DNA from 4 places in the Stutzerimonas sp. LR2 genome. Region 4 is predicted to be linked to each of the others. Evidence: predicted binding sites of a transcription regulator. Region 4 holds the regulator's gene; each other region holds the start of a gene.
What was found. The regulator FliA, encoded in region 4, starts transcription of late flagellar genes. The targets are predictions, from matches to a motif close to CTAAAGTTTNNNNNNNNNNNGCCGNTAA.
Positions count from the first base shown of each region.

Region 1: a site for FliA is predicted at 6,163-6,190, ahead of ACVRRC_RS13040 (methyl-accepting chemotaxis protein). Genes of this name have one in related genera too.
Region 2: a site for FliA is predicted at 5,622-5,649, ahead of ACVRRC_RS17735 (methyl-accepting chemotaxis protein). Genes of this name have one in related genera too.
Region 3: a site for FliA is predicted at 5,426-5,453, ahead of ACVRRC_RS04980 (methyl-accepting chemotaxis protein). Genes of this name have one in related genera too.

Region 1 covers NZ_JBVTRR010000003.1:455,105-462,681, forward strand. Annotated here, with positions in the region: gene hrpA (ATP-dependent RNA helicase HrpA) at 1-2,433, opposite strand, end outside; gene ACVRRC_RS13035 (M28 family metallopeptidase) at 2,540-4,144, opposite strand; gene ACVRRC_RS13040 (methyl-accepting chemotaxis protein) at 4,389-6,074, opposite strand; gene ACVRRC_RS13045 (methyl-accepting chemotaxis protein) at 6,262-7,577, opposite strand, start outside.
Region 2 covers NZ_JBVTRR010000005.1:32,819-40,395, forward strand. Annotated here, with positions in the region: gene ACVRRC_RS17700 (fatty acid--CoA ligase) at 1-500, opposite strand, end outside; gene ACVRRC_RS17705 (LysE family translocator) at 607-1,236, opposite strand; gene ACVRRC_RS17710 (2-hydroxyacid dehydrogenase) at 1,308-2,267, shown strand; gene ACVRRC_RS17715 (class I SAM-dependent methyltransferase) at 2,339-3,337, shown strand; yybP-ykoY riboswitch at 3,392-3,508, shown strand; gene ACVRRC_RS17720 (TMEM165/GDT1 family protein) at 3,599-4,186, shown strand; gene ACVRRC_RS17725 (ester cyclase) at 4,271-4,714, shown strand; gene ACVRRC_RS17730 (M48 family metallopeptidase) at 4,735-5,553, opposite strand; gene ACVRRC_RS17735 (methyl-accepting chemotaxis protein) at 5,683-7,577, shown strand, end outside.
Region 3 covers NZ_JBVTRR010000001.1:1,068,336-1,075,912, forward strand. Annotated here, with positions in the region: gene ACVRRC_RS04965 (putative nucleotidyltransferase substrate binding domain-containing protein) at 1-1,909, opposite strand, end outside; gene ACVRRC_RS04970 (type 2 periplasmic-binding domain-containing protein) at 2,089-2,493, opposite strand; gene ACVRRC_RS04975 (porin) at 2,505-3,686, opposite strand; gene ACVRRC_RS04980 (methyl-accepting chemotaxis protein) at 3,705-5,327, opposite strand; gene ACVRRC_RS04985 (malate synthase G) at 5,523-7,577, opposite strand, start outside.
Region 4 covers NZ_JBVTRR010000002.1:466,951-474,527, reverse strand. Annotated here, with positions in the region: gene ACVRRC_RS08715 (protein-glutamate methylesterase/protein-glutamine glutaminase) at 1-936, opposite strand, end outside; gene ACVRRC_RS08710 (chemotaxis protein CheA) at 987-3,224, opposite strand; gene ACVRRC_RS08705 (protein phosphatase CheZ) at 3,236-4,030, opposite strand; gene ACVRRC_RS08700 (chemotaxis response regulator CheY) at 4,054-4,428, opposite strand; gene fliA (RNA polymerase sigma factor FliA) at 4,503-5,228, opposite strand; gene fleN (flagellar synthesis regulator FleN) at 5,246-6,073, opposite strand; gene flhF (flagellar biosynthesis protein FlhF) at 6,165-7,457, opposite strand; gene flhA (flagellar biosynthesis protein FlhA) at 7,473-7,577, opposite strand, start outside.

The sequences.
Region 1 (7,577 bases), on a different contig from region 4:
CACCAGGCCTTCGCGGATGAACAGCTCGCGCGCCGCCGGCGGGTCGATGGGCCCGTAGTGCACCGGGCGGCGGCCGACCACGATCAGCCCGTAGAGCGTTACCTGTTCGTAGGCCACCACCTGGCCGCGCTTCTTCTCCCAGTGCGGCTCGAAGTGGTTCTTCTTGACCAGGTGGCCGGCCAGCGGCTCGATCCAGTCCGGTTCGATCTTGGCGACCATGCGCGCGAACAGCTTGGTGGTTTCCACGAGTTCCGCGGCCATCAGCCAGTTGGGCTTCTTGCGTCCGATGCTGCTTCCGGGATGCACCCAGAAGCGCCGCTGGCGGGCGCCGAGGAAGTCACCCTCCTCGGTCTTGTTGCCGATCTGGCTGAGCAGGCCGGCGAGGATGGCCTTGTGCACCGCGGCATAGCTCTTGGCCTTCTGCGCGCCCTCGCTGGCTTCGACCTGCTGGCGGACGATGGCGTTGACCTTGTTGTCCTTGGTCGGTGCGGGGGCCTCGGCCGATGGCGCTGCTGCGGTCTTTCCGCGGTCGAGAGCGCTGCCACGGGGTTCGCCCTTCTGGGGACGACCTTGGTCGCGACTGTCCGCCGGGGCACCGAGCTTGAGTTCGCGGGCGATCAGCGTCAGCTGGCGATGGGCATCGCGCCACTCGCGAAGACGCAGATAGTTGAGGAAGTTCTTTCGGCACCAGCTGCGCAGCGCATTGGAGCCCAGCGCCTGGCGTTGCTCCTCGAAGCCGCGCCAGAGGTTGATCAGTGCGGCGAAGTCCGAGTCCGGGTCCTTCCATTGCGCATGGGCCTGGTCGGCGGCCTGCTGGCGGTCGGCCGGGCGCTCGCGCACATCCTGCACCGACAGCGCGCTGGCCACGATCAGCACCTCGGCCAGACTGCCCTGCTGCGCGGCTTCGAGCAGCATGCGGCCCAGGCGCGGGTCGATCGGCAGCCGCGCCAGCTGACGTCCCAGCGGCGTCAGCTGGTTCTCGCGGTTGACCGCCGAAAGCTCCTGCAGGAGGTTGAAGCCGTCGCTGATGGCCTTGCCATCCGGCGGCTCGATAAAGGGGAAATCCTGAATGTCGCCCAGGCGCAGATGCAGCATCTGCAGGATCACCGCGGCAAGGTTGGTGCGCAGGATCTCCGGGTCGGTGAATGCCGGGCGGCCGAGGAAATCCTCCTCGCTGTACAGCCGAATGCAGATACCCGGCTCGACCCGCCCGCAGCGACCCTTGCGCTGGTTGGCGCTGGCCTGGGACACCGCCTCGATCGGCAGGCGCTGAACCTTGGCGCGGTAGCTGTAGCGACTGATGCGGGCGGTGCCGGAATCGATCACGTAGCGGATGCCCGGTACGGTCAGCGAAGTCTCGGCGACGTTGGTGGCCAGCACGATCTTGCGCCCCGGGCGCGGCTGGAAGATTTTCTGCTGCTCGACCGGCGTCAGGCGCGCATACAGCGGCAGCACCTCGGTGAATTTCAGATTGGCCTTGCGCAACACCTCGGCGGCGTCGCGAATCTCGCGTTCGCCGGGCAGGAACACCAGCACGTCGCCGGGGCGCTGGCCAACGCTGCGCTCGTGGGCGGCAATCTCGTCCAGTGCAGCGAGGATGCCCTGGTCGACGGTGAGGTCGTCCTCGACGCGGTTGCCGTCCTCGTCGATCTCGGCAGCCAGCGGGCGATACCAGGTTTCCACCGGGTAGGTACGCCCGGACACCTCGACGATGGGTGCACCGTCGAAGTGCTCGGAAAAGCGCTCCAGGTCGATGGTCGCCGAGGTGATGATCACCTTCAGATCCGGCCGGCGTGGCAGCAGCGTCTTGAGGAAGCCCAGCAGGAAGTCGATATTCAGCGAACGCTCATGGGCCTCGTCGACGATGATCGTGTCGTACTTCTCCAGAAAGCGATCATGCTGCGTCTCCGCCAGCAGGATGCCGTCGGTCATCAGCTTGATCAGCGTGCGCTCGGTACTCTGGTCCTCGAAGCGCACCTGATAGCCCACCAACTCGCCCAGCGGCGCGCCGAGCTCCTCGGCGACGCGGGTGGCGACGCTGCGCGCGGCCAGGCGCCGCGGTTGGGTATGGCCGATCAGCCCGTGTACGCCCCGGCCGATCTCCAGACAGATCTTCGGCAGCTGGGTGGTCTTCCCCGAGCCGGTCTCACCGGCGATCACCAGCACCTGATGCTTTTCCAGCGCGGCCTTGATCTCGTCGCGCTTGGCGGCGATCGGCAGGCTGTCGTCGTAGCGGATGCGCGGCACGCTTTGCCGGCGCGCCTCGACCTTGGCGGCGGACGCCTGGAAGCGCTCCAGCCACTGGGCGAGCCTGGCTTCGTCCGGTTGCTTTCTCAGCTCGTGCAGCTGACGACGCAGGCGGTGGCGATCCGCGAACAGGGCCTGGTCTAGGTTCTTCAGCAGGGTATCGATAGCGGGCGTTGCGTCGGTCATGGACAGCCGTGGGCAATTTCGTGAAGGGCGCGATTGTCGCAGATTTGCCGGGCCGACCGTAGGAAAAGGGGGACCGCGCCGGCGAACCGGCGCGGTATTCAGGCGATCAACGGATCCAGTGACCCCAGCGCGACTTCTCCTGCACCTGCTGGATGCGCATGGTGCCGATGCTCTGCTCGGCCGCCGCGGCGATCTCGTCATCGATCATCTTGGTAGACAGCGACAGCCAGCTGGTGGCGAAGGCCAGTGCATCGCCGTGCAGCTCCAGCGCCTCGATGGATATGTTGCCGAGGTTGTCGCATGGCGTGTGGTAGCACTGATCGAACGACTGCCCGGCCGTTCCGCCATAACGCTGCGCCTGCTCCTCGGTCTTGATGTCCTCGGCACCAGTGAACAGCCCGCCGAAGGCGATGCCGTCCTCGAAGAACTGCGCATAGTCGGAGCGGAAGTCAATCTCGGTGCCCTCCGACGGGGCGTTGCGCAGCTTGAAGTAGGTGCGCAGCAGTCGCTCGATGGCAGCCGAGCCGGGCGGACCCTGCAGGCCGAAATCCGAGCCGTCGCCGTCATAGATGAAGTTGGCGTAGTTCGGCGAGCCGATCATGTCGACGTTCAGGTAGGCCTTGATGCGCTGCTTCTGTTCGTCCGGCAGCTGGTTGACGTAGTAGGTCGAGCCCACCAGCCCCGACTCCTCCGCGCCCCACCAGGCAAAGCGAACCTTGTTCTCCGGCCGCGCCTTGCTCATCAGCAGCGCCATCTCTAGCAGCGCCGCACTGCCGGAACCGTTGTCGTTGATGCCCGCGCCTTCGAACACCGAATCCAGGTGCGCGCCGACCATCACCACGTTGCTCGGATCACCCCGCCGCGTTTCGGCCAGCAGGTTGTAGGTCTCGGTCTGCTCGCGCACCACGTCGACGTTCATGCTCAGCTGCAGCCCGGCGGTCTGCGACCAGGCCACGCCGTTGTCGTAGGTCGAGAACAGCACCGGAATGCCGCCCGCATAGTCCTCGCCCAGCGTGGCGACCAGCAGGCCCTTGCGGTCCTCGGTGTCGCCCTGATTGAAGATGATGGCTCCGGCCGCGCCGGCTGCGGCGGCATTCGTCGCCTTCTGCCCGAACGGACAGGTGCCGCGCTGCATCAGCGCGATGGCGCCCGCCGGGAAGCCGGCGAAGTCTTCCGGTTCGCAGCCGCTGGTAGATGTGTTGCCGGCGCCGAGCGCCAGATCCACCGGCACCACCGGTGCGGTGACGTTGCCCGGATCGGTCTGGTCGGCATAGGCGAAATCCTCTTCCCAGACATACTGCACCGTCTGCGGCGCCACGGCGCTCAGTGTGCCGGGATTCACCGGATAGAAGGCGAGGAAGGGAAACGCCTGCACCTCGACGCGATAGCCAGCGCGCTGTAGCCGGCTGCGCACATAGTCGAGAGACGCCTGGTAGCCCGGCTGGCCGGAGGCGCGATTGCCTCCATTGAGCGTGGCGATATCCTGCAGCGCTTCCAGGTGCTTCATGACGTTGCTCGCCTGCATGCAGCGCGGCAGGCCGACAGGCGTGCCGACCAGCAGCGGCGAACGACACAGCGCCGCATTCGGCTTGGCCGGCGTCCAGAAGTCGTTGAATTGAGCGGTATCGGCCTTTGGCGCGGCAAGTGCCGCGCTGCTGGCGATCAATGCGAGAGAAGCAACTACCCGAACAGCATTGTTTTTCTTGTGCATGGGTAACTCATCCTTGCAACGAGATTGATGGGCAGGCCGCCTGGCTTGCGCCATCGTCCCCTACGGCAATCAGCGGACGCGGCCATAGGGAGCTAGACCGAACGGCCACCGTCTCGTTCTGGCGCAACCGCCCACCGGTATTACCGTTGATCGGGATGAGGGAACTTCGCTGAAGATCAAAGGCGTTCGGCAACGAATGCCGCGCCTTGGCGACAGGCATTGCGCCTGCCGCCTGCGGCGGTGATCAGATGCGGAACTGACCCACCAGTTGTTGCAGTCGCTCGGCCAGACCGTTGAGCTCGCGAGAGGTCTGCGCGCCCTGCGCGGCATCGCTGGCGACGCCGTCCACCGCATCGGCGATATGGTGCACGCTGCGGTTGATCTCCTCGGCCACCGCGGTCTGCTCCTCGGCGGCGGCGGCAATCTGGGCGTTCATCGAGTTGATGGTGCCGATCAGCGCGGAGATCGCATCCAGCGACGCGCCGGCCTGGTTGGCCTGATCACGGGTGCTCTCGCCCTTCTCGCCCGCCCGCAGCATGGTGGCGACGGTGTTGGAGGTGGCGCTCTGCAGGCGGTCGATCATGCCCTGGATCTCGCCGGTGCTTTGCTGGGTGCGGCTGGCCAGCGCGCGAACTTCGTCGGCGACCACGGCGAAGCCGCGCCCGGCCTCACCCGCACGGGCGGCCTCGATGGCCGCATTGAGCGCCAGCAGGTTGGTCTGCTCGGCAATGGCGCGGATCACGTCGAGCACGCCGACGATGCCTTTCACGTCCTGCTGAAGACCTTCCAGGGACTCGCCGCTGCCGCGCAGCTCGCCCACCAGCTCGTGGATCTGGCGAATGCTCTGGTCCACCACCTGCTTGGCGGCGACCCCCTGCTGATCGGTCTCGCGCGCCGCCTCGGCCGCACGCTGGGCGCTCATCGCCACTTCGTGGGCGGCGGCAGACATCTCGTTGATCGCCGTGGCGACCTGATCGGTTTCGCTGCGCTGGTCGGCCATGGCCTGCTCCGAGCGCTGCGCCTGGCTGGCCACTGCACCGACCAGACCGGTCAGCTGGGTGGTGGTGCCGGCGACCTGCTGTACCAGCGAATGGATCTTCTCGACGAAACGATTGAACGAGGTGGCCAGCTCGCCCAGCTCGTCCTGACTGGTGATCGGCAGGCGCTGGGTCAGGTCGCCGTCACCCTGGGCCATGTCATCCAGGTTGCGCTTGATCAGCAGCAGCGGGCTGAGCAGGGCGTTGCTCATGAACACGGCGACCAGTGCGATCAGCCCCAGCAGGATCAGTGCGGAGACCAGCATGATGGTGACCAGGCCGTCGATGCGCTGCTGGAATTCCGCGCGGGCGGCCTGGACGTCGCGCTCGACACCATCGAGGTTGAGCGAGGTACCGAAGACCATCTTCCATTTCGGCAGGAACTCGGCGTAACCGACCTTGGGCACCAGCACGCTGCTGTCACCCAGCACGAAGCTGTAGTCGACGTAATGGCTGCCGTCCTGGCCGGCACGAACCAGCTCGCGGATGGCATAGACGCCATTGGGGTCGCGGTAGTCGTAGAAGCTCTGGCCGATCTTGTCCTTGGTGTTGCCCTGCAGGATGCGCACGGTCTGGGTGTCATAGCCCCAGAAATAGCCGTCCTTGCCATAGGCCATCTTCTCGAGGATGGCCACGGCCTGGTCGCGCGCCTGCATGTCGCCTTCGGCAGAACGCTCGTAGATGGGGCCGATGGCATTGCGCGCCAGCTCGACGTAGTGCTTGAGCTCGGCGCGGCGGTCCCGGATCAGGCTGTTACGGGTGTGTTCTTCCTGTTGCTCGGCGAGGCTCTGCAGCTCGTACACGGCAATGCCGCTTAGCAGGATGGCCAGCAGGAGAATCGGGCCCAGCGCAAGCAGCAGCAGCTTCATTCGCAAACGAAGATTCGAGAGCATTCTGATCGATCCCTGTAGAAAGGTTGAGCAAGAAGACTGCGACAGAATCCATGCGTCGCTTAAGCGACGACGACGCAGCACGCCTTGGGTATCGGCCCGAAAGCGCCTTTCTTGACCCCGGAAAAGACGAAACCCTGCCGGGCAGGGTTTCGCTAAGGCCCGTCCTAGAGCGGACGCAGCGCTACGATCAGATGCGGAACTGGGCCACCAGCCGCTGCAGCTGCTCGGCCAGGCCGTTGAGCTCGCGGGCCGTCTGCGCGCCCTGTGCGGCATCGCTGGCGACGCCGTCCACCGCATCGGCGATATGGTGCACGCTGCGGTTGATCTCCTCGGCCACTGCGGTCTGCTCCTCCGCGGCGGCGGCGATCTGCGCGTTCATCGAATTGATGGTGCCGATCAGCGCGGAGATCGCATCCAGCGACTCACCGGCATGATTGGCATGCTCGCGCGTGCTCTCGCCTTTCTCGCCGGCGCGCAGCATGGTGCCTACGGTGTGGGACGTGGCGTTGCGCAGCCGATCGATCATGCCCTGAATCTCGCCGGTACTCTGCTGGGTGCGGCTGGCCAGCGCGCGAACTTCGTCGGCGACCACGGCGAAACCACGTCCGGCCTCGCCCGCACGGGCCGCCTCGATGGCGGCGTTGAGCGCCAGCAGGTTGGTCTGCTCGGCGATGGCGCGGATCACGTCGAGTACGCCGACGATGCCTTTCACGTCCTGCTGCAGGCCATCCAGCGACTCGCCGCTGCCGCGCAGCTCGCCCACCAGCTCGTGGATCTGCTGGATGCTCTGATCCACCACCTGCTTGGCTGCGCGCCCCTGCTGATCGGTCTCGCGCGCCGCCTCGGCCGCGCGCTGGGCGCTCATCGCCACCTCGTGGGCGGCGGCGGACATCTCGTTGATCGCCGTGGCGACCTGATCGGTCTCGCTGCGCTGATCGGCCATGGCCTGCTCCGAGCGCTGCGCCTGGCTGGCCACCGCGCTCACCAGCCCGGTCAGCTGCGTGGTGGTACCGGCAACCTGGCGCACCAGCAGATGAATCTTCTCGACGAAGCGATTGAAGGAGGTCGCCAGTTCGCCCAGCTCGTCGCGGCTGGTCACGGGCAGGCGCTGGGTCAGATCGCCGTCACCCTGGGCCATGTCGTCCAGATTCTGCTTGATCTGCAGCAGCGGGCGCAGGATGGCGTTGCTCATCAGTATGGCGAGGCCGGCCATCAGGATCAGCAGCAGCGCCGCTGCGACGAGCATGATCATGGTCAGGCCGTCGATACGCGCCTGAAACACAGCGCGGGCTTCGACCACGTCACGCTCGACGTCATCCAGGTTCAGCGAGGTACCGAACACCAGGTTCCACTTGGGCAGATGCTCCGCATAGCCCACCTTGGGCACCAGCGCATCGCTGCCCGGCACGGCGAAGCTGTAGTCGACGAAATGGCTGCCGTCCTGCCCGGCCTTGACCAGCTCGCGAATGGCGTAGACGCCGTTCGGGTCACGGTAGTCCGCGA
Region 2 (7,577 bases), on a different contig from region 4:
GCCAGCAGGCTTTCGTATTCGCCGACGCAGTCCGGCAAGCCGGCATCACGCGCCTCGCCATCGGTGAGCAGCAGCGTTTTCTGCACGGTGGTCAGCTGCCCGGCGATTGCCTGGTACAGCGGCACGAACTCGCTGTTGACCAGCACGAAGCGGTCGTCGGCATGGTTCATGGTGTAGAGGATCTGATCCGGCGACAGCCGCACGTTGATGGTGTGCACCACCGCGCCGATCATCGGGATGGCGAACATGCATTCGAGGTAGCGATGGCTGTCCCAGTCCATCACCGCCACCGTATCGCCCGGCTTGACCCCGGCCGCGGTCAGCACGTTGGCCAGCCGCGCGACCCGTTCGTTGAGGGTGCGGTAGTCGTAACGCAGCTGGTCGCGGTAGACGATTTCCCGGCTGCGCTCGTAGCGCACGCCGGACAGCAGCAGGCGCTTGATCAGCAGGGGATACTGGTAGGCGTTCGCCGCGGGCTTGATGACACGGGTCTGCAGCATGGAGGGCATCCTGTTCTTGTTGGACTTGTACGCTGCACTCTAGAGCGTCGCCCCCCGGGCAAAATCAGTCCAAAGGATTATTTTCCCCGCACCTCGTTTCAGCGTGTTAACCGATCTCGCTCAGGGCCAGGCGAGCGCCGAGGCCGATCAGCACCGCCCCCGTCAGCCGATCGAACCAGTGCCCCATGCGCGCAAAGCCAGCACGCACGCGGCCTCGGCTGAACAGCCAGGCCACCAGCAGAAACCACAGCGCAGTCGCACCGGCGAGGTAGAAACCGTAGCCGGCCTGCACCAGCAGCGGTGTATCGGGGCTGATCACGACGGTGAATAGCGAGAGGAAGAACAGCGTGGCCTTGGGGTTCAGGCCATTGGTGACAAAGCCGATCACGAACGCCCGCCACGCGCTTCGCGCCACCGGTGCGTTCGCCCCGTCGATCGCCTCTAGGTTCATCGGCCGAGCCCGCAGCGCTCGCCAGCCGAGGTACACCAGATAAGCGGCCGCCAGCCACTTGAAGAGGTTGAACAGCACAATCGACTGCGAGACGATCAGGCCGATGCCGAGCAGGGAGTAGGCGACATGGACGAATATTCCGCAGCCGACTCCCAGCGAAGTCCAGCTACCCGCACGCCGGCCCTGCGCCACGCTTTCGCGCACCACCACCGCGAAATCCGGGCCGGGGCTCGCCACCGCGAGCAGATGCACCAGCGCCACGGTCATAAATTCCATCCAGTACACAATCCGCTCTCCACGCCTAAGCCCAGGTTGGCATTGTCGACCAGCCCTGGCGACTTCGAAAGGTACAGTTGATGCCCAATCGCGCCGTTTTCCTCGACCTCTCCCCGCTCGACCAGGGCGACCTCGACCTCGCCCCGCTGCGCAGCGCCTTCGACGAGCTGGTCTGCCACGACCTGAGCACGCCGGAACAGATCGTCGAGCGCCTGCGCGGCGCGCAGGTTGCCGTCGTCAACAAGGTGGCCCTGGATGCGCAAACCCTCGCCGCCTGCCCGGAACTCAAGCTGATCCTCGTCTCGGCCACCGGCGTCAACAACATCGACCTGCAGGCCGCCCGTGAACGCGGCATCGCCGTCAGCAATTGCCAGGCCTACGGCACCCCAACCGTCGCCCAGCACACCCTGATGCTGCTGCTGGCCCTGGCCACGCGGCTGCCCGACTATCAGGCTGCCGTCGCCCGCGGACGCTGGCAGGAAAGCGGACAGTTCTGCCTGCTCGACTTCCCGATCGTCGAGCTGGACGGCAAGACCCTCGGCCTGCTCGGGCATGGCGAGCTGGGCAGTGCCGTGGCGAAGCTGGCCGAAGCCCTGGGCATGCGGGTGCTGGTCGGCAACCTGCCGGGACGGCCGAAGCGCCCGGATCGCCTCGACCTGGACGAGCTGCTGCCACAGGTCGATGCACTGACCCTGCATTGCCCCCTGACCGAACAGACGCGCAATCTCATCGGTGCCCGCGAGCTGCAGCTGATGAAGCCGACCGCCTTCCTGATCAACGCCGCCCGAGGCGGGCTGGTGGACGAACAGGCACTGGCCGATGCCCTGCGCCGAGGCCACCTGGGCGGTGCTGCCACCGATGTGCTGACCAGCGAGCCGCCACGCGATGACAACCCGCTCCTCGCCCCGGACCTGCCGCGTCTGATCGTCACCCCGCACAGCGCCTGGGGCAGCCGCGAGGCTCGCCAGCGCATCGTCGCTCAGCTGGCCGAGAACGCCACGGCGTTCTTCGCCGGCAGCCCACTCCGCCAGGTCAACTGAGCCGGGCAACTGCGGCTTGCGAGAGAGGCCGCCGAGCCCCTAAGCTCCCGGCCTTTTTCAGGGAGACGCCAATGGACCCGCGAAGCGAAGTGCTGCTGCGTCAAACCGAGCTGTTCGGCGGCCGGGTATTGCTCGCCGGCCTGCCGGCCGACGACCTGCTAGGACAGCTGGCGGGCGCCACCGCCTGGAGCTGGCACGCCGGCGAACAGCAGCAGCTGGACAAGCGCTTCGGCGGGCGCTGCTCCTTCGGCGTTGCCCCGCCGCAGGGGGTGTTCGACACGGCGGTGCTGTTCCTGCCGAAGTCCCGCGAGCTGACGGACTATCTGTTGCAGACCCTGGCGGCACGTTTGCCCGGCCGACCGCTATACCTGGTGGGCGAGAAGCGCGGCGGCATCGAGCGCGCCGCCAAGCAGTTGGGCAGCTTCGGCCGTGCGCGCAAGCTCGACAGTGCCCGCCACTGCCAGCTCTGGCAGGTCGAGATCGAGCAGGCGCCCGCCGCGCCGGATCTCGATGCCCTGGCCAGCCATTTCACCCTGCAGCTGGCTGACGGGCCGCTCGAGGTGGTCAGCCTGCCGGGTGTGTTCAGCCATGGTCGGTTGGATCTGGGCAGCGCCCTGCTGCTCGAGCACCTCGATAACCTGCCCGGTGGCCGACTGCTGGATTTCGGCTGCGGTGCCGGCATTCTCGGTGCCACGCTGAAGCGCCGTTATCCGCAAAGCGAGCTGGTGCTGCTGGACGTCGACGCCTTCGCCGTCGAGAGCAGTCGCCGGACGCTCGCCGCCAACGGGCTCGAAGCTGAAGTCATTGCCGGCGATGGCATCGACGCTGCGCCTCGGCAACTGGCGGCCATCATCAGCAACCCACCCTTCCACCAGGGCGTGCACACCAGCTATCACGCCAGCGAAACGCTGATCGAGCGCGCCGCCGAGCATCTGCAGGCGAGTGGCGAGATGCGTATCGTGGCCAATGCCTTTCTGCGTTACCCGCCGTTGATCGAGCGCCATCTCGGCACCTGCCAGACGCTGGCCGAACGCGACGGATTCCGCATCTACCGCGCCGTGCGAGGCTGAGGCCGGCGACGAGCGGTTGCTTCCACCGGCCGGGTGCGGCAAACTCGCCGCCGTCCTTGGGGGAGTAGTCTCCGACGAGCGCCCTGCTCGTCCGGCATGCGTCAACACACTTGGTCCGCAGACCATGGCGCATGCGACCGGCCAGCCTAGCAATAGCGCATGGCCCGGTTTGACAAGACCCATGACATGTACACCTGACCCGGGCGGGCAGGCTGCGCATGTCATGGTGAATCTGTCGACCCGCCCTGTAAGGAATGCCGCTTGGAATCGTTCTTCGTTCCCACTCTCATCGTTGCCCTCGCCGAAATCGGCGACAAGACCCAATTGCTCGCGCTTCTGCTGGCGGCCCGCTATCGCCGCCCCTGGCCGATCATCTGGGGCATCGTCGTGGCGACACTGGCCAACCATGCCGCGGCCGGTGCCGTGGGCAGCTGGGTATCAAGCCTGTTCTCGCCGGTCGTGCTGAGCTGGATTCTCGCCGCGAGCTTCGCCGCCGTAGCGCTGTGGACGCTGGTGCCGGACAAGCTCGACGATGACGATGCCAGGCTCGGTCGCCCCTATGGCCCCTTCGTCGCCACCACAATCGCCTTTTTCATCGCCGAGATGGGCGACAAGACCCAGGTCGCCACGGTGATGCTGGCTGCGCAATACCCCGAGTTCGTGTTGGTCATTCTCGGCACCACGGTCGGCATGCTGCTGGCCAACGTTCCTGTGGTGCTGGTGAGCCATTTCGCTGCCGATCGCCTGCCGCTGACGCTGATTCGCCGGGTCGCGGCCGGCGGTTTCGCCGCTCTCGCCGTCTACGCCGCTTATCAGGCTGTGACCATGAGCACGATTGTCTCAGGCTGATACGCAGCGCAAATCTGCGCGCCGACGGAGCTGATAGAGTGCGCTACCGCAGCGCACCACCAGCGCCCCGAGGAGACCGGCTGCATGTCAGCGGATGGACGCAAGAAACGAGTCTGCAACCATATCGATCTGAGCTGGAACAAGGGCCGCCTGGCCCTTTCCGAACAGATGCAGAGCAAGTATTTCGCCTACAAGGGCTCATTCATCAGCCAGCCGCTGAACAGCGCAGGCTTCGCCGAACTCGTGCGCAACGTGCGTGCGGCCATGCCGGACCTGGAAGTGGTGGTGGATGAGTGTATCTGCGAGGGCCACAAGGTGGTCACCTCGAGCACGGTGATGGGTACGCTGGCCACGCCCCTGTTTGGCTATTCGGTCACCGACAAGATCCTCGCCATCGCCGCCATGAGCGTCTGGACGCTCAATCCGGCCGGCGACATCGAGGAGGTCAACACCCTTATCGATCTCGAGGGCGTGCACCAGCAGCTGGGTATCGAAACGCCTCTCTCGACCCTACTGTCGCCGACCTGAGCGGTCGGCGACCATCTTCGTTAGCGGCCGCCGCGAGCCTGCTCGTAGAGCGGCATCACCTTCGGGATGTTGGCACGCAGCGCCGCCGTGCGAGTCGCCGAGGACGGGTGGGTGCTCATGAACTCAGGCGGAGCCGAACCACCGGCCGAGGCCATCTTTTCCCACAGCGTGATCGCCGCGTTCGGGTTGTAACCGGCACGGGCGGCCAGCTCCAGGCCGATCAGGTCGGCTTCGTTCTCGTTGCCACGGCTATTGGGCAGCGTCATCAGGTACTCGACGCCCATGTTCGCCAGCTGCAGTCCGCCAGTGCCGACACCCATCGCCGAGCCCAGTTGGGTGGCCATCTGCACGCCGTAGGCCTTGGACATCGCCTCGCGCCCGTGCTCACGCAGCGCGTGGGCGATCTCGTGGCCCATCACCGCGGCGATCTCGTCGTCGGTGAGCTTCAGCTTCTCGATCAACCCGGTATAGAAGATGATCTTGCCGCCCGGGCCGCAGTTGGCATTCAGCTCGGGGCTGTCGATGACATTCACTTCCCAGGCCCACTGCGCGGCATCCGGGCGGAATACGCCGACCTTGGCGATCAGCCGCTCGGCGATGCCATTGACGCGCTTGGCAATCGCCGTGTTCTTTTCCAGCACGCCCTTGCTTGCGGCAGCGCTGAGCGTTTCCTGATAGGACTGGGCATACATCTGGTTGACCTGGTCGGTCGACAGCATGCTGAACATGTACTGCTTGCGGTCGACCCCCACGGCCCCACCGCTGGTGGTGTTGACGGCCTGACAGCCGGCCAGCGCGGTGGCGGCGATCAGCATGGATAACGTGCGCGGCTTGAACATCGAGTCTCTCCGGAAAACCTGCGCCGTATCCTAGATCGGGCCTATCGGGCAGGCAACCGGCCGCCCCGCTGCAGTTGTCGCAAATCCTGCCGATAAGGTGGCTATCCGCTGCGCAACTGGAGTAACGCCATGTTCCGATCCATCCAGACCGCCTTCGCCGCATTGGCCGGCGCCTGCACCCTGACCGTCATCGCGGCGCTGTTGCTCTATGCACTGGCGTCGGGCGTGCGCAGCCAGGCGTTGGTCGAGGAGCGGACTCGCGCGCTGATCGACGGCATGGTGGAGCAGCGCGTCACCGCCCTGGCTCAGGCACAGGTCAACCGCATCCAGGCACAGCTGCAAGCGCCCCTGCAGATCGCCACCAGCCTGGCCAGGGTGCATACGCTCACCGCACTGACCGGTGATGACGGCATGCCGATGGCCAACCTCAGGCGCGAGGAGCTGATCAATCTCGCGCGCCAGACGTTGATCGAGAACGCCAATCTCACCAGCACCTATATCGCCTGGGAACCGAACGGCGTGGATGCGAACGACCTGATGTATCGCGGCGACGAGCCGGGCATGCTCGACGGTCGCTTCGCCAGCTGGATCTACCGCGATGGCAGCGGCCAAATGAAGATCGACCGCCTCTCCGACATCGAAGACACCAGGCTGCTCGACACCGGGATACGCGCCGGCGAGTACTACCTGTGCCCGCGCGAACAGCTCAAGCCGTGCGTCGGCGACCCGGCACCGTATGACATGAACGGCCAGACCTACCTTCTTTCCTCGTTCAATGCCCCCATTCTGGTCGATGGCAAGTTTCACGGCATCGTTGGCGCGGACATCAGTGTCGACTTCATCCAGCAATTGCTGAGCAACGCCAACGCGCAGCTCTATGGCGGCGTCGGCGAGATCGCGTTGATTTCCAACAACGGCCGCCTGGCTGCCTACAGCACTGACAAGAGCCTGATCGGCAAGCCTGCAGCACAGATTCTCGATGCCGAGGAGCAGGTGCTGGTCCAGCGCCTGCCAGCCGGGCAGAGCCATTACCAGATCGACCAGGCAGGTGGGCACGTCGCATTGTTCCTGCCGTTCTCCTTCGAAGGTACCGACGCGCGCTGGGTCCTGATGCTGCAGCTGCCGATCGCCGAGGTGATGAAGGATCTGGATCAGCTGATGGCGGCACTCGGCGCGGAAAGCCGCAGCAGTCTGACCACCATGTTGATCATCGGCGTGCTCATCGCCGTTGCCGGTCTGCTGGCCATCTGGCTGATCAGCCGGCGCATCACCCGTCCGCTGCGCGACATGGTGGTGATGCTGGACAACATCGGCCAGGGCGAAGGTGACCTGACCCAGCGCCTGCATATCGACAGTCGCAACGAGCTGGGCCAGATCGCCACCGGTTTCAACACGTTCCTGACACGCCTGCAGGGCATGATCAGCGAGGTGGTCGGCTCGGTGCAGAAGGTCAGCGATGCGTCCGAGCACACCGCCGACATCGCCATCCGTACCGACAAGGGCGTGCAGACGCAGCTGGCCGAGATCGAACTGGTCGCCACCGCTGTGCACGAGATGACCGCCACGGCGCAGGACGTGGCGCGCAATGCGACCCAGGCCGCGGAGGCTGCCAGCCATGCCGATCGCGCGGCCAATCAGGGCCGGCATATCGTGCAGGATACCGGCGCCACCATCACCGAACTGGCCGGCGAAATCGGCCGTGCCGTGGACGTTGTGCAGACCCTGGCCCGCGACAGCGAGAACATCGACGCCATCCTGGTGACCATTCGCAGCATTGCCGAGCAGACCAACCTGCTGGCCCTGAACGCGGCGATCGAGGCTGCCCGTGCCGGTGAGCAGGGCCGAGGCTTCGCCGTGGTGGCCGACGAGGTCCGCAATCTGGCGCAGAAGACGCAGCAGGCCACCGGTGAGATCCAGCAGATGATCCAGCAGCTGCAGAACGGCACGCGGGACGTGGTACAGGTGATGGAACAGAGCCAGAGCCGCACACAGCGCAGCGTCGAGCAGGCCGATGCGGCAGCCGA
Region 3 (7,577 bases), on a different contig from region 4:
TGGCCTGGAGACGCTGGGCCTGGCGAAAGGACTCGCGCAGGATGCGTCGATCCAACACATTGAGCGTATCCGGATCCAGGCGATTGGAATAGGGCAGTCCATCGCGTGCCTGCTGCTGATGCTGCTGCATGCGGGTCTGCTGGATGAAGTGGTAGGCCTCTTCGTAGGCCGCGCCATCCTTGGGTTCGATCACGCCCTTTTCCACCAGCTTGCGCAGGCGCTCGAGGGTGTTGCAGGTGCCGATGTCGTTGCTCAGCGCCAGCAGGCGTGCGCCGTCGACGAACGGAGTCAGTCCCTGCACCTTCAGGTCCAGGGTGTCTTTGCCTTCGCCCTTGCGTGCCACCACGAAGTCGCGGAAGCGGCCGACCGGGGGACGATGGCGCAGGGCGTTGTCTGCCATCATGCGCTGGAACAGGCTGTTGTCCTTGATCTCGTCGAGCAGATCCTGGCGCAGTTGCTCGCAACCTTCGGCCGGGCCCCAGATGCTGCGCAGGTCGAAATAGATGGTGCTGCCGAGCAGGTTTTCCGGCGTCGCCTCACGGACAAAGGAGCTGAAGCGGCGGCTCCATTCCTGCCGCGACAGGCACAGCTGCGGATTGCTGGCCATGATGTTGCCCTTGCACAGGGTGAAGCCGCAGGTGTCGAGGTCACGGTTGATACGCTCGGCCAGCGGCAGCAGGCGACCGCGGATGTGCGCGGCCTCGGCGGCATCGGCGGCCTCGAAGAGAATGCCGTTGTCCTGGTCGGTGTGCAGGGTCTGCTCCTGGCGCCCTTCGCTGCCGAAGCACAGCCAGGTGAACGGCACGCCTGGATCGCCCATATGCGCGATGGCCAGTTCGATGACCCGACACACCGTGTGATCGTTGAGCAGGGTGACGATGCGGGTGATCTGCGTCGACGAGGCACCGTGGGCCAGCATGTTGTCGACCAGCTGCTTGATGCGGTTGCGGATGACCACCAGGGCGTCGACGCGATCGGCGTGGCGGATGGTCTGGGCCAGATGCACAAGGTCCACGCGCTGCAGGGAAAACAGGTCGCGCTCGGAGATCACACCGCGCAGCAGGCCGTTGTCCACCACGCAGACATGAGCGATATGCCGCTCGGTCATGGCGATGGCCGCATCGAACGCGGTGGCGTCCGGCGGCAGGTAGAACGGATCGTGAGTCATGAACTGGGCGATCGGCTGACTCAAGTCCGTGGTGCCCGTACCGATGGCTCGTCGTAGGTCACGCAGGGTAAAGATGCCCTGCGGATGCAGCGCTTCGTCGACGATGACGATGCTGCCGACGTTCTCCTCCTGCATCATCGCCACCGCTTCGTTGAGCGGGCGGGACGGCAGGCAGGAGACGGGATGATGCAGGGCCAGCTCGCCGATGCTGGTTTCCAGCGAGAAGTTCTCGCCGAGGCTCTCCACCGCGCGCATCTGCGCCTGCTGATTGACCAGATCCAGCAGGCTGCTCACGCCGCGCATGGCGAAGTCGCGAAACACCGGCGAGTTGGACACCAGGTTGACGAAGGCCGGTTTGTTGAGCAGGAAGCAGAAGGTGTCCTCGGCAGCCAGGTGTGCGGTACGGGTCGCCCGCTCGCCCATCAGTGCCGCCATCGGGAAGCACTCGCCGACGATGACCTCGAAGGTGGTATCGGTGCCGCGCTTGGCGGTGTGCGGGCGCTGACCGTGCACGCGGCCCTGCTTGACGATATAGAAGTGCTGCACCACGCCGTCTTCGGGAGAAATGATGCAGTCGCCTTCGGCATAGAAGCGCAGCTCACAGTTCTCCACCAGATAGGCCAGGTGGGCCGGCTCCATCTGGTTGAAGGGGGCGTACTTGCGCAGGAACTCCATGGTGCCGTGGATGTTCTGCAGTACGGCCGTCTTCCCAGCTTGGGCGAAGGCGTCAGGTGTGCTCATGGTCGGCTTCCATTTTTTGTTCATGGTGGGCTGCGGGTCGGTCGGACCCAATTGGACGTAAGTCTAGTCAGGCCGGGCGCTGCGGAAGCTGATCAGGGTCAGCCCGGTGTTTCGGGCTGTTGCGAGGGCGCAGGCATAAAAAAACCGCCCCGAAGGGCGGTTTCGTAACGCGGCGCGACTCAGGGCAAGGTGAACAGTACCTTGACCGAGCCGTTCACGGCGGAGGCGTCTACATAGCCGATGGCATCGGCTTCGGCCGCCACCTTGGCCATCACCGCGGCGTCGTCGGCGACGCTGGGCAGAGGCTGGCCCTTGCCGGTGAAGATCAGGCCGGACCAGTAGGACTTGAGCTGGGATTCGTTCTTGCTGGTCACGCCGGCATAGAAGGCTTCCTTGGCTGGCGTCCAGCCGGCCTGGTCGATGCCTTTCATGGACTTGTCCTTGCCCAGGAAGATGTTGGCGACATCCGATTGCGAGGGCGCCTTGGCTGCGGCGGGATTGACGATCACGGCGACCTCGGCCTGGGCCATGGCGGCCAGACCGAGCACGGCGGCGCCGCAGAGGATGCGAATGGATGCTTTCATCGGTGCGCTCCTCAGAATACGAAATCGACGCCGACGGAAACGATGTCGCCGTCGTAGTTGCGGGCCGGAGTGCCGGCTACGCCGGTTCGTGCGAACGCCTCGTTCTCGTAAAGCTCTTGGGCGTTGCGGGTGAACACGCCATCGTAGCCGTTCTTGGTGTCGACGCGCTTGTACTCGCCCTTCACCACCACGGTCGGCGTGGCCTGGTAGTTAAGTCCCAGGGTCCAGGAGCTCTGGCGACCACCGTTGTCGTCCAGCTGCGCATAGGTGACATGCGGCAGGAAATCACCGAAGCGGCGGCCACCCATCAGGTAGAAGGAGTCGATCGCTTCCATGCCGTCGTTCTCGATCAGGCGCGAAGTCCACTCGTTGCTGCTGATCCAGGTGCCGTTGTCGTACTGGTAGCCGATCGAGGTGAACTTGCCTTTCTCCTTGTTCAGCTGCAGCAGCGAGCGCTGCTCGGCGACTCCAACGCCCGGGCCATAGGGCTGCGGCAGTACGCTGACCACGTTGCCGGTGATATCGGTCTTGATATCCGCTTCGACATAACCGATACGCAGCGTGCCGAAGTCATTGGTGGCCAGGCTGACGCTGGCGCCGAACAGCTTGCCGTAGTCGATATCGAACTGCTCGTCGTAGGCGTAGTAATCGCGATTCTTCGCCTGGCCGCCAGCGATCTGGAAGGTCACCGAGCCGTACGACAGCGGTACGGTGTACACCGCATCGATGCCTTCGTAATTGGTGACCTGCACCTGGCTGTAGACCTCGTCGGGCAGGCGCAGCCAGGGGTAGCTGTAACCCACGTCGAGGCTTTCGGAATACATGTACACCGGGCTGCGCAGGCGGCCGGCGCGGAGCATCAGCTGGTCGTTGGCCTGCAGCGACAGATAGGCCCACTCGAGGTTGGCTTTCCACTCATCCTGCTGGGCTTTGGCTGTGCCCTGCACGGTCACGCCGAGGGTATCGGTGATGCCGTAGCTCAGCTGGGCGCCGAACTTGGACAGCTGATCGCCGCGCCAGGAGTCGTTGGTCTGGCCCTGAATGCCGTAGCTGCGACCGTCATCTTCACCACCCAGGTGGGTGAAGCCGACGGTACCGAAACCGTTGAAGCGGTGTTCGCCCTGTTCCAGGGCGAAGGCAGGAGTTGCGGCCAGGCAGACAGCTGCCAGGCCGGCGACACGAAGTGCAGTCATTTGATGCTCCAGGAATCGTTAAACACGGAATTGGCCCGTAGCCGCGCGCAGGTGGTCTCCGGTACTCACCAGTTGTTCGCCAAGGCGGGCGGTGGCTTCGGCGCCGTTTGCGGTTGCTTGTGCGTCCTGCTGCAACACTTGGGTTTCTTGTTGGATGGAACTCGACAGGCCGATCTGCTCCTGCGTGAACTGGGCGATGCCGGCGTTGAGTTCGTCGATCTGGTTGACGGTGCGTGCGATGGCTTCCAGCAGCTGAGTGGCCTCGATGGAGCGTTCGATACTGGCGCGAGATTTCTCGCCGTTGCTGGTCATTACGTTGAGTACGGTGTTGGCGCTGTTCTGCAGGCGCTGGATGATCTGCTGGATCTCGGCGGTAGAGGCAGCAGTCTTCTGCGCCAGATTGCGCACCTCGTCGGCAACCACCGCGAAGCCGCGGCCCTGCTCGCCAGCTCGGGCGGCTTCGATGGCGGCGTTCAAGGCCAGCAGGTTGGTCTGTTCGGCAATGCTGCGGATCACGGTCAGTACCGAGCCGACTTCCTGGGTTTCTTCCTCCAGCTGTTCCATGGCCTTGACCGCGCCCATCACGCTGTCACCCAGGTCGTTGATGCCGGTCGAAAGACTGCCGACGTGCTCGCGTGCGGTCGCCGCCTGGCGCGCCGCGGAATTGGCCTCGTCGGACGCCTGCCGTGAACGTTGCGCGACCTCCTGGATGCTGCCGGTCATGGTCAGGATGTCGCGGCTGATCGAGTCGGTGTGATGCTGCTGCGACTTGGCGTTTTCCTCCGAGCCCTGGGTGAGCTGGTAGAGGTCCTTGGAGACCTGGCCCAGCGGGGCAGCGGCATCGATGATCTGGCGGATGGTGCGCTGCAGCTTGTCAAGGAAGCTGTTGAACAGCTCGATCATGGCGCCGATCTCGTCGTTGGATTCGACGTTCACCCGCTGGGTCAGATCGCCGTCACCGCGGGCGATCGACTGCAGCGAAGCGATCACGCCGCGGATATTGACCATCACGCTGCGTATGACCAGCCAGGCGCCGAGGCTGACCAGAATCACCAATACCAGGCTGAGGATGATGCCCAGTCGCGTGGTGTTGGCGTTGGCTTCGCGGGTCTCTACCAGGGTCTGCTGGAAGCTGTCGTAGGCCTGCGCGCGGAAATCGCTGCCCAGCTTCTGCGCCTGCGCCAGATCGCTGGCCATGCGATCGAGGCTCGGACGCAGATCATCGAACGAGGCGCTGCCGTCTATCAGCTTGCTCGAGGCGGCGAGCGCATTGTCGGCGTAGTCGCGCACGGCCTTGCGCCAGTCACCCAGGGCCTGATGCTGCTGGCGCTGATCGCTCAGCAGGGCCGCCAGGGATTGCTGCTGCGTATCGATCTGCTGCAGCACCTCCCGGGCCTCGTCGAGCACGCCGGGCTCGCCCGCAGCCACGGCATTGTTCAGCAGCGCCGGTACGCGGGAGAACTGGAAGATCACCGCATCGGCCTTTTCCAGCGTCGGGTAGCCGCGGTTCTCCAGAAATACCAGCCGCGAGTCGGTCGCCGAGAGCTGCAGCGAGGTATAGCCGACGTACAGGATCAGCCCGAGCAGGGCCACTGCCGGCACCAGCGAAAGCTTGGCGGTCAGCGAGAAGTTCTTCAGCATGCATCGACTCCAGAAGCGGCAGGGTTACGGCGGAGAGCATTGATGGCCAAATGCCATTTGGCGGGGCGAGTGTGACTGAAAATGCCATTCGGGTCACGTTATCGGTTGTAACAGATTGAACTTGAGCGCCGCCCGGCGGATTTGCGGGCATAAAAAAACCGCCCCGAAGGGCGGTTCTTCTGTCGCGGCTGGCGGTTACAGGCCGTTCTTGGCCTTGAACTCGCGGCGGCGACGGTGCAGGACCGGCTCGGTGTAGCCGTTGGGCTGCTTGGTGCCTTCGAGGACCAGCTCCAGCGCAGCCTGGAAGGCCACGCTGTTGTCGAAGTCAGGCGCCATCGGGCGGTACAGCGGGTCACCCTGGTTCTGGCGGTCGACCACCGGGGCCATGCGCTTGAGGCTCTCGATCACCTGGTCCTTGGTTACCACGCCGTGGCGCATCCAGTTAGCCACGTGCTGGCTGGAGATGCGCAGGGTGGCACGGTCTTCCATCAGCGCGATGTCGTTGATGTCCGGCACCTTGGAGCAACCAACGCCCTGTTCGACCCAGCGCACCATGTAGCCGAGGATGCCCTGCGAGTTGTTGTCCAGCTCGTTGCGCTTCTCTTCCTCGCTCCAGTTGGTGTTCTGTGCCAGCGGGATGGTGAGGATGTCATCGATCGAAGCCTTCTCGCGCTTGGCCAGTTCGGCCTGGCGCGCCTGCACGTCGATCTTGTGGTAGTGCATCGCGTGCAGGGTGGCTGCGGTCGGCGACGGTACCCACGCGGTGTTGGCGCCGGCCAGCGGATGGCCGACCTTCTGCTCGAGCATGGCGGCCATCAGGTCAGGCATGGCCCACATGCCCTTGCCGATCTGCGCCTTGCCCTGCAGGCCGCAGGCCAGGCCCACGTCCACGTTGTTGTTCTCGTAAGCGCTGATCCATTTCTCGGACTTCATGGCCGCCTTGCGCACCATCGGGCCGGCTTCCATGGAGGTATGGATCTCGTCGCCGGTGCGGTCGAGGAAGCCGGTGTTGATGAACACCACGCGCTCGCGCGCTTCCTTGATGCAGGCCTTGAGGTTGATCGTGGTACGACGCTCCTCGTCCATGATGCCGACCTTGAGGGTGTTGCGCGGCAGGCCGAGAACGTCCTCGACGCGGCCGAACAGTTCGGTGGCGAAGGCGACTTCTTCCGGGCCGTGCATCTTCGGCTTGACGATGTACATCGAGCCGGTGCGGCTGTTGGCGCGGGTGGTGTTGCCCTTGAGGTTGTGGATGGCGATCAGGCTGGTGAACAGGCCGTCCATGATGCCTTCCGGCACTTCGTTGCCTGCCTTGTCGAGGATGGCGTCGTTGGTCATCAGGTGACCGACGTTGCGGATGAACAGCAGCGAGCGTCCGTGCAGGGTCAGCTCGCCGTTGCCGTCGGCCTTGGTGTAGACGCGGTCCGGGTTCATGGCACGGGTGATGCGCTTGCCACCCTTGTCCAGCTCCTCGACCAGATCGCCCTTCATCAGGCCGAGCCAGTTGCGGTAGACGATGGTCTTGTCGTCGGCGTCGACGGCGGCGATGGAGTCTTCACAGTCCATGATGGTGGTCAGTGCCGATTCCATCAGGATGTCCTTCACGCCGGCGGCATCGGTCTGGCCGATCGGGCTGGCCGGGTCGATCTGGATCTCGAAGTGGATGCCATTGTTCTTCAGCAGCACGGCGATCGGCGCGCTGGCGTCGCCCTGGAAGCCCTGCAGCTGGGCCGGGTTCTTCAGGCCGGTGGTGCTGCCATCCTTCAGCGAAACGACCAGCTTGCCGCCTTCGATGCGATAGCCGGTGGAATCGACGTGCGAGCCGGTTTCCAGCGGTGCAGCTTCGTTGAGGAAATTGCGCGCATAGGCGATGACCTTGTTGCCGCGGATCTCGTTGTAGCCCGGCCCCTTGGTGGCGCCGTCCGCTTCGGAGATGGCGTCGGTGCCGTAGAGCGCGTCATACAGCGAGCCCCAGCGGGCGTTGGCGGCGTTCAGGGCGAAGCGCGCGTTCATGATCGGCACCACCAGCTGCGGGCCGGCCATGCGGGCGATTTCTTCGTCGACGTTCTCGGTGGTGGCCTGGAAGTCTTCGGCTTCCGGCAGCAGGTAGCCGATTTCCTGAAGGAAGGCCTTGTACGCCACGGCGTCATGGCCTTGGCCGGCGCGGGCCTGGTGCCAGGCGTCGATCTTGGCCTGCAGCTCGTCGCGCTTGGCCAGCAGGGCGCGGTTCTTCGGCGCCAGGTCGTGGAT
Region 4 (7,577 bases):
GCCGGTCAGCACCACCGCCAGCACCTTGTCGTGGAACGACTTGGCCGCCGAGCCGAAGGTCACGTCGACACAGGGCTTGTAGTTCAGGCGATCATCGCCGGGCAGGATGCGCACGGCGCCGCGCCCGTCGATCATCATCTGTTTGCCGCCGGGTGCCAGCAATGCGAGCCCTGGGCGCAGCACATCGCCGTCCTCGGCCTCCTTGACGCGAATACGGCAGAGCTTGTCCAGGCGATCGGCGAAGGCCTTGGTGAAAGCCGCCGGCATGTGCTGGATCAGCACGATCGGCGCGGGAAAGTTGGCCGGCAGCTGGGTCAGCACACGCTGCAGCGCCACCGGGCCACCGGTGGAAGTACCGATCGCCACCAGCTTGTAGGCCTTGCGCTTGGGCGCGGGAGAGCGGCTGGCCGCAGGCGCAGGCGTTGCCGCTGCGCTGCCCGCACGAGGCGCAGTCGAAGCGGGCAGCGCCGAAGCCGTGCCACGCGGTGAAGTCGAAGGCGTACCAACGCTTGAAGAGCAGAAGGTGCTGTAGCGGCGGTTACTGCGCGAGACGGTATGCACCTTTTCGCACAGCAGCTGCTTGACCTTGTCCGGGTTGCGCGAGATGTCCTCGAAGTTCTTCGGCAGATAGTCCACCGCGCCGGCATCCAGCGCATCGAGGGTGACCCGCGCGCCTTCGTGCGTCAGCGAGGAAAACATCAGCACCGGCGTGGGACAGCGCTGCATGATCTGCCGGACCGCGGTGATGCCGTCCATCATCGGCATCTCGTAATCCATGGTGATGACGTCCGGCTTCAGCGCCAGCACCTGATCGATCGCCTCGCGCCCGTTGGTGGCGGTGCCGACGACCTGGATATTGGGATCAGAGGAAAGGATTTCCGAGACACGCCGGCGAAAGAAACCGGAATCGTCGACGACCAGGACCTTGACTGCCATACATCACTCCTAGCGACAGCGCCGCACACAGGCGGCGCTGCCTGACCGAATCAAACCCTGCGCGCGTACCGCTTGAGCATGCTGGGCACATCGAGAATCAGAGCGATGCGGCCATCGCCGGTGATGGTCGCGCCGGACATGCCGGGCGTACCCTGCAGCATCTTGCCCAGTGGCTTGATGACCACCTCTTCCTGGCCAACCAGCTGATCGACGACGAAGCCGATGCTCTGGTTGCCGACGCTGAGAATCACCACGTGACCTTCGCGCTGCTCTTCCTGAGCGGCGTCATGGACCAGCCAGCGCTTGAGGTAGAACAACGGCAGCGCCTTGTCGCGCACGATCACCACTTCCTGACCGTCGACGACGTTGGTACGCGACAGGTCCAGGTGGAAGATCTCGTTGACGTTGACCAGCGGGAAGGCGAACGCCTGGTTGCCAAGCATCACCATCAGCGTCGGCATGATTGCCAGGGTCAGCGGCACCTTGATCACCACCTTCGAGCCCTGGCCCTTGGTGGAGAACACGTTGACCGTACCGTTGAGCTGGGAAATCTTGGTCTTGACCACGTCCATGCCGACGCCGCGGCCGGACACGTCGGAAATCTCGGTCTTGGTCGAAAAGCCCGGCGCGAAGATCAGGTTGTAGCACTCCAGATCGCTCAGGCGGTCTGCGGCATCCTTCTCCAGCATGCCCTTTTCCACAGCCTTGGCACGCAGGATGTTGGCATCCATACCCTTGCCGTCATCACTGATGACCAGCAGGATATGGTCGCCTTCCTGCTCGGCGGACAGCACCACTCGACCGGTACGCGGCTTGCCGGCGGCCTCGCGCTCCTCCGGCATCTCGATACCGTGGTCGACGGCGTTGCGCACCAGGTGCACCAGCGGATCGGCCAGGGCCTCGACCAGGTTCTTGTCAAGGTCGGTTTCCTCGCCCACCAGCTCCAGGTTGATCTCTTTCTTCAGGCTGCGCGCCAGATCGCGAACCAGTCGCGGGAAGCGACCGAACACTTTCTTGATCGGCTGCATGCGGGTCTTCATCACCGCGCTCTGCAGGTCGGCGGTGACCACGTCGAGGTTGGAAACGGCCTTGGCCATCGCCTCGTCGCCGCTATTGGAACCCAGGCGCACCAGGCGGTTACGGACCAGCACCAGTTCGCCGACCATGTTCATGATCTCGTCGAGGCGCGCGGTATCCACACGCACGGTCGTCTCGACTTCGGCCGGAGCCTTGTCCGCCGCGGCCGGTGCCGGAGCGGCCGCCTTGCTCGCTGCCGCGGCCGGCTTGGCTGGCGCAGCGGCACGTGCGGGCTCCACCTTGGGTGCCGCCTTTGCCGGGGCTGCCGCAACGGGCTCGGCCGGGGACGCATCGGCGACCGCCGGCTCGAACTTGCCCTTGCCGTGCAGCTGATCGAGCAGCGCTTCGAACTCGTCGTCGGTTATTTCGTCGCTGGACGCCGCGGGCGCACTGTCCTTGGCGGACTCGGCGCCGGCCGCTTCGGCCGCGTCGGCCGACGAGCCGGCGACCGAGCCGACTGGCTCGAACTTGCCCTTGCCGTGCAGCTGGTCGAGAAGTGCTTCGAATTCCTCATCGGTGATTTCATCACCGGTCTTTGCAGCGGCTGCATCTGGCGCAACAGGTACCGCAGGCGCTGCGGCGCTAGCCGGTGCCGAGAACTGGCCCTTGCCATGCAACTGATCGAGCAGCGACTCGAATTCGTCGTCGGTGATCTCGTCGGTGACGGGGCCGTGTTCGGCCTCGCTCGCAGCCGTCTCGCTCGCAGCCGGCTGGATGGCGTCGAGCAACTGCTCGAACTCGCTATCGGCGCCAGCGGGCTCGGCCTCAGGCTCGGCGACCACCTGCGGGGCAGCCGGAACGACTGGCGCTGCATCGGCGGAAGCGGGCTCGGCGAGGCGCGCAAGCGCAGCCAGCAGCTCGGGTGAGGCAGGCGTCGGCTCGACGCGTTCGCGGACCTGACTGAACATTTCGTTCACGGCGTCCAGCGCCTGCAGAACGACATCCATCAGTTCGGAATCGACGCGACGCTCACCCTTGCGCAGGATGTCGAAGACGTTTTCGGCGATATGGCAGCACTCCACCAGCTCATGAAGCTGAAGGAAGCCTGCACCGCCCTTGACCGTGTGGAACCCGCGAAAAATCGCATTGAGCAACGCCATGTCATCGGGGCTGCTTTCCAGCTCCACGAGTTGCTCGGACAATAGTTCGAGAATCTCGCCGGCCTCTACCAGGAAGTCCTGGAGGATTTCTTCATCGGCGTCGAAGCTCATATTCACTTCCCCTAAAAGCCCAGGCTTGAAAGCAGATCATCGACATCGTCCTGGCCGGAAACGACGTCTTCACGCATATCGGCATGCATCTGCGGACCTTCACCGTTGGAAGGCATTTTTTCTTGTTTTTTCTTCTCTTGCTCGGCGCGCATGGCATCGCGGTCGTGCTGGATGCCGGCAACGCGGTCCACCTGCCCCGCCATGAGGACGAGATTGAGCAGGTTGCTTTCAAGCTCGGTGATCAGTCGGGTCACCCGCTTGATCACCTGGCCGGTTAGATCCTGGAAGTCCTGGGCCAGCATGATCTCGCTGAGATTCTGCGAAAGCTGGCTGCCATCGTTCATGCTGCGCTGCAGGTACTGGTCGATGCGCTTGACCAGATCGCGGAACTGCTCGGCATTCATGTCACGGCGCATGAAGCGCTGCCAATCGGCCGTCAGGCTCTGGGCCTCGTAGCTGACATAGTTCACCAGCGGGGCCGATTCCTCGACCAGGTCCATGGTGCGATTGGCGGCTTTCTCGGTCATTTCCACCACGTAGGACAGACGGTCGGTGGCATCGGTGATCGGTGACGGGTCGCCGCCCGTGGCGCAGGTGTCCATCTCGAGCTTGACGATGGCGTTGTGCAGCTCGCGCGTGAGCTTGCCCACTTCCTGATAGAGCCCGTTGTTGCGCACCTGATTGAGCTCGTTGAACATCTGCGTCGCTTCATCGAAGCGGCCTTGCTGCAGGCTTTCAATCAGGCGGGGTGCATTGGCCTTCAGAGTCGCTTCGAACTCTGCCAGGCTTTGGTCTGCTTGCGTCATAGTGCCCTCGCGGCGTTACTGCTTCAGCCGTTGACGCGCTCGAAGATCTTCTCGATCTTTTCCTTGAGCACCTGGGCGGTGAAGGGTTTGACCACATAGCCATTGACCCCGGCCTGGGCCGCTTCGATGATCTGATCGCGCTTCGCCTCGGCGGTCACCATCAGTACCGGCAGATGCTTGAGGCGCTCGTCCGCGCGCACTGTGCGCAGCAGATCGATACCGCTCATGCCCGGCATGTTCCAGTCGGTGACCAGGAAATCGAAGCTGCCGCTTTTCAGCATCGGCAGTGCGGTGGTGCCGTCGTCCGCCTCGGCGGTGTTGGTGAACCCCAGATCACGCAAGAGGTTCTTGATGATTCGTCTCATCGTCGAGAAGTCATCGACGATGAGGATTTTCATGTTCTTGTCCAAGTCGACCTCCGTAAGTCCCAAAATGCCTCAGCAAACCGAGCACGTCATACCGCAAACAATTGTCAATTGGCGCGCCATTCGCCGAGGCGTGCACGCAAGCGCGCAGCACACTGGCTATGCAACTGGCTCACACGCGACTCGCTGACTCCCAGCACCTGACCAATTTCCTTCAAGTTCAACTCTTCGTCGTAATACAGCGACAGCACCAGCTTCTCGCGTTCGGGCAGATTACCGATGGCATCGGCCAGCGCCTGCTGGAAACGCTCGTCCTCCAGATCGCGAAACGGTTCCGGATGGGTGCTGCTCGCGTCTTCCTGCAGTTCGCCGTGCTCGCCTTCCTGCAGCAGATCGTCAAAGCTGAAGAGGCGGCTGCCCAGCGTGTCGCCGAGAATGGCGTAATACTCGTCGAGGCTAAGCTTAAGTTCGGCCGCAACCTCGTGATCTTTAGCGTCACGCCCGGTTTTCGCCTCGATGGCGCGGATCGCCTCGCTGACCATGCGCGAGTTGCGGTGCACCGAGCGCGGCGCCCAGTCTCCCTTGCGCACTTCGTCGAGCATGGTGCCGCGGATGCGGATACCGGCGTAGGTTTCGAAACTGGCACCTTTGCCGGCGTCGTATTTCTTCGCTGCTTCCAGCAGTCCGATCATTCCAGCCTGGATCAGATCGTCCACCTGCACACTGGCAGGCAGGCGCGCCAACAGGTGGTAAGCGATTCGCTTGACCAACGGGGCGTACTGATCGATCAGGCGGTACTGCGCATCCTTTGCCTGAGCCTTGCTGTAATACATAGCGGATCCGGCACCTGTCATTCGTGACTTTGAGAAGCGGGACTGATGAGGCGCTCCACGAAGAATTCGAGATGGCCGCGCGGTGTTGCGGGCAACGGCCAGGTATCGATCTTCTGTGCGATGGCCTTGAAGGCCAGCGCGCATTTCGAGCGCGGATAGGCCTCGTAGACCGCACGCTGTTTCTGTACCGCCTTGCGCACGGCCTCGTCGTAAGGCACGGCGCCAACGTACTGCAGCGCCACATCGAGAAACCGTTCGGTAACCTTAGTCAGTTTGGCGAACAGGTTGCGACCTTCTTGCGGCGCATGGGCCATGTTGGCCAACACGCGGAAGCGGCTGATGCCGTAGTCACGATTGAGCAGCTTGATCAGCGCGTAGGCGTCCGTGATCGATGTCGGCTCGTCGGTGACCACCAGCAGCACCTCCTGCGCGGCGCGCACGAAGCTGACTACCGAGTCGCCGATACCGGCCGCGGTGTCGATGATCAGCACGTCGATCTCGTCGCCCATCTCGCTGAATGCCTGGATCAGCCCTGCGTGCTGCAGGGACGACAGTTGCACCATGCTCTGGGTACCGGACGCTGCCGGCACGATGCGAATGCCACCTGGCCCCTGGATGAGCACGTCACGCAGATCGCACTCGCCGGCAATTACGTCGGCCAGGGTGCGCTTGCTGGTCAGACCCAGCAGCACGTCGACGTTGGCCAAGCCGAGGTCGGCGTCGAGCAGCACCACGCGCCGACCGAGATCGGCCAGGGCCAGCGCCAGATTGACCGACACGTTGGTCTTGCCGACGCCACCCTTGCCGCCGGTCACCGCAATCACCTGTACGGGATGCATACCCATGTTCACACGCCTATATCTTGCTGGGGCCTTTCGGCCGGCGATGCGCACGCAGGGCACGCATCTGATTCATTCTGGTACCGCTGTCGCCACATCATCCAGCCCGCCGTGACGAACCGTTGTACAACCCGGCGAACATATCGGCCATGGTTTCCTCGCTCGGTTCCTCGCCGGATTGCAAACTCACCGCACGGCTCACCAGCTGATGGCTACGCGGCAGATGCAGGTCGTCCGGAATGCGCGGGCCGTCCGCGAGGTAGGCTATCGGCAAGTGCTGGCTGATTGTGAGCCCGAGCACATCACCGAGGCTGCCCGCCTCATCCAACTTGGTCAGAATACAGCCAGCCAGGCCGCAACGACGATAGTTGTGCCATGCCGCCTTGAGCACCTGGCTCTGGCTGGTTGCCGCCAGCACCAGGTAATTCTTCGATTTGACACCCTTGTCCGAAAGCGCCTGCAGCTGCATGCGCAGCGTCGGATCGCTGGCGGGCAGGCCGGCAGTGTCGATCAGGATCACCCGCTTGCGCGCCAGCGAAGCCAGCGACTTGCTCAGGGGCTCGCTCGGATCGAGTTGCAGCACCGGTACGTCAAGGATGCGGCCAAGCGTCTTGAGCTGCTCCTGGGCGCCGATGCGGTAGTTGTCCATGCTCGCCAGAGCGATGCTCTGCGCGCCGTACTTCAGCACATAGCGAGCGGCAAGCTTGGCCAGCGTGGTGGTCTTGCCGACGCCCGCGGGCCCGACCAGGGCAATCACCCCGCCCTCTTCCAGCGGCTCGTTCTTGCTGACCTTGATGGCCTGCGCCAGATGCGCCAGAACCATCCGCCAGGCCTGACGCGCATCAGTGATGGCGGCGACCTTGTCCAGCAGGCTGCGCGACAGTTCCGCCGGCAGACCCAGACGCTGCAGGCGACGCCACAGGCCTGCCTGCTGCGGGCGGCGGCTCTGCTCCTGGCCCCAGGCGATCGAACCGAGCTGCACTTCGATCAGCTCGCGCAGGCCGTGCAGTTCCGAATACATCGCCTCGATCGCGCGGGCGTCCACCGCAGCGGCCGGCTCGGCCACCGCGGCAGGTTGCGGCTTGCTCGCCGCAGCGGCTAGCTTCTCGTCAACCAGTTGACGATCCTGCATCTTCGCGCGGGGTGCGGCACTCAGCTCGGCATGGGCACTGGCCAGGCGCGACTGCGTCTTGCGCAATTCGGCCTCCAGCGCGGCATTCGGCTTGGCTGCCGCCGGCGCGGACTGCATCGGGTAGTCGAGGACAGCCGTCAGCTCGACGCCGCCGGCGACCCGGCGATTGCCGATGATCACGGCATCGGCGCCCAGCTCGTCACGCACCATTTTCATGGCGATGCGCATATCGGCGGCGAAGAAACGTTTGACCTGCATGGCCTGCACCCTCGGTTAATTCTGACCCACCGTCGAGACGATGGTGACCTGCTTGTTGTCCGGTATTTCCTGGTAGGCCAGAACATGGATGTTCGGCACCGCCAGACGCGCAAATCGCGA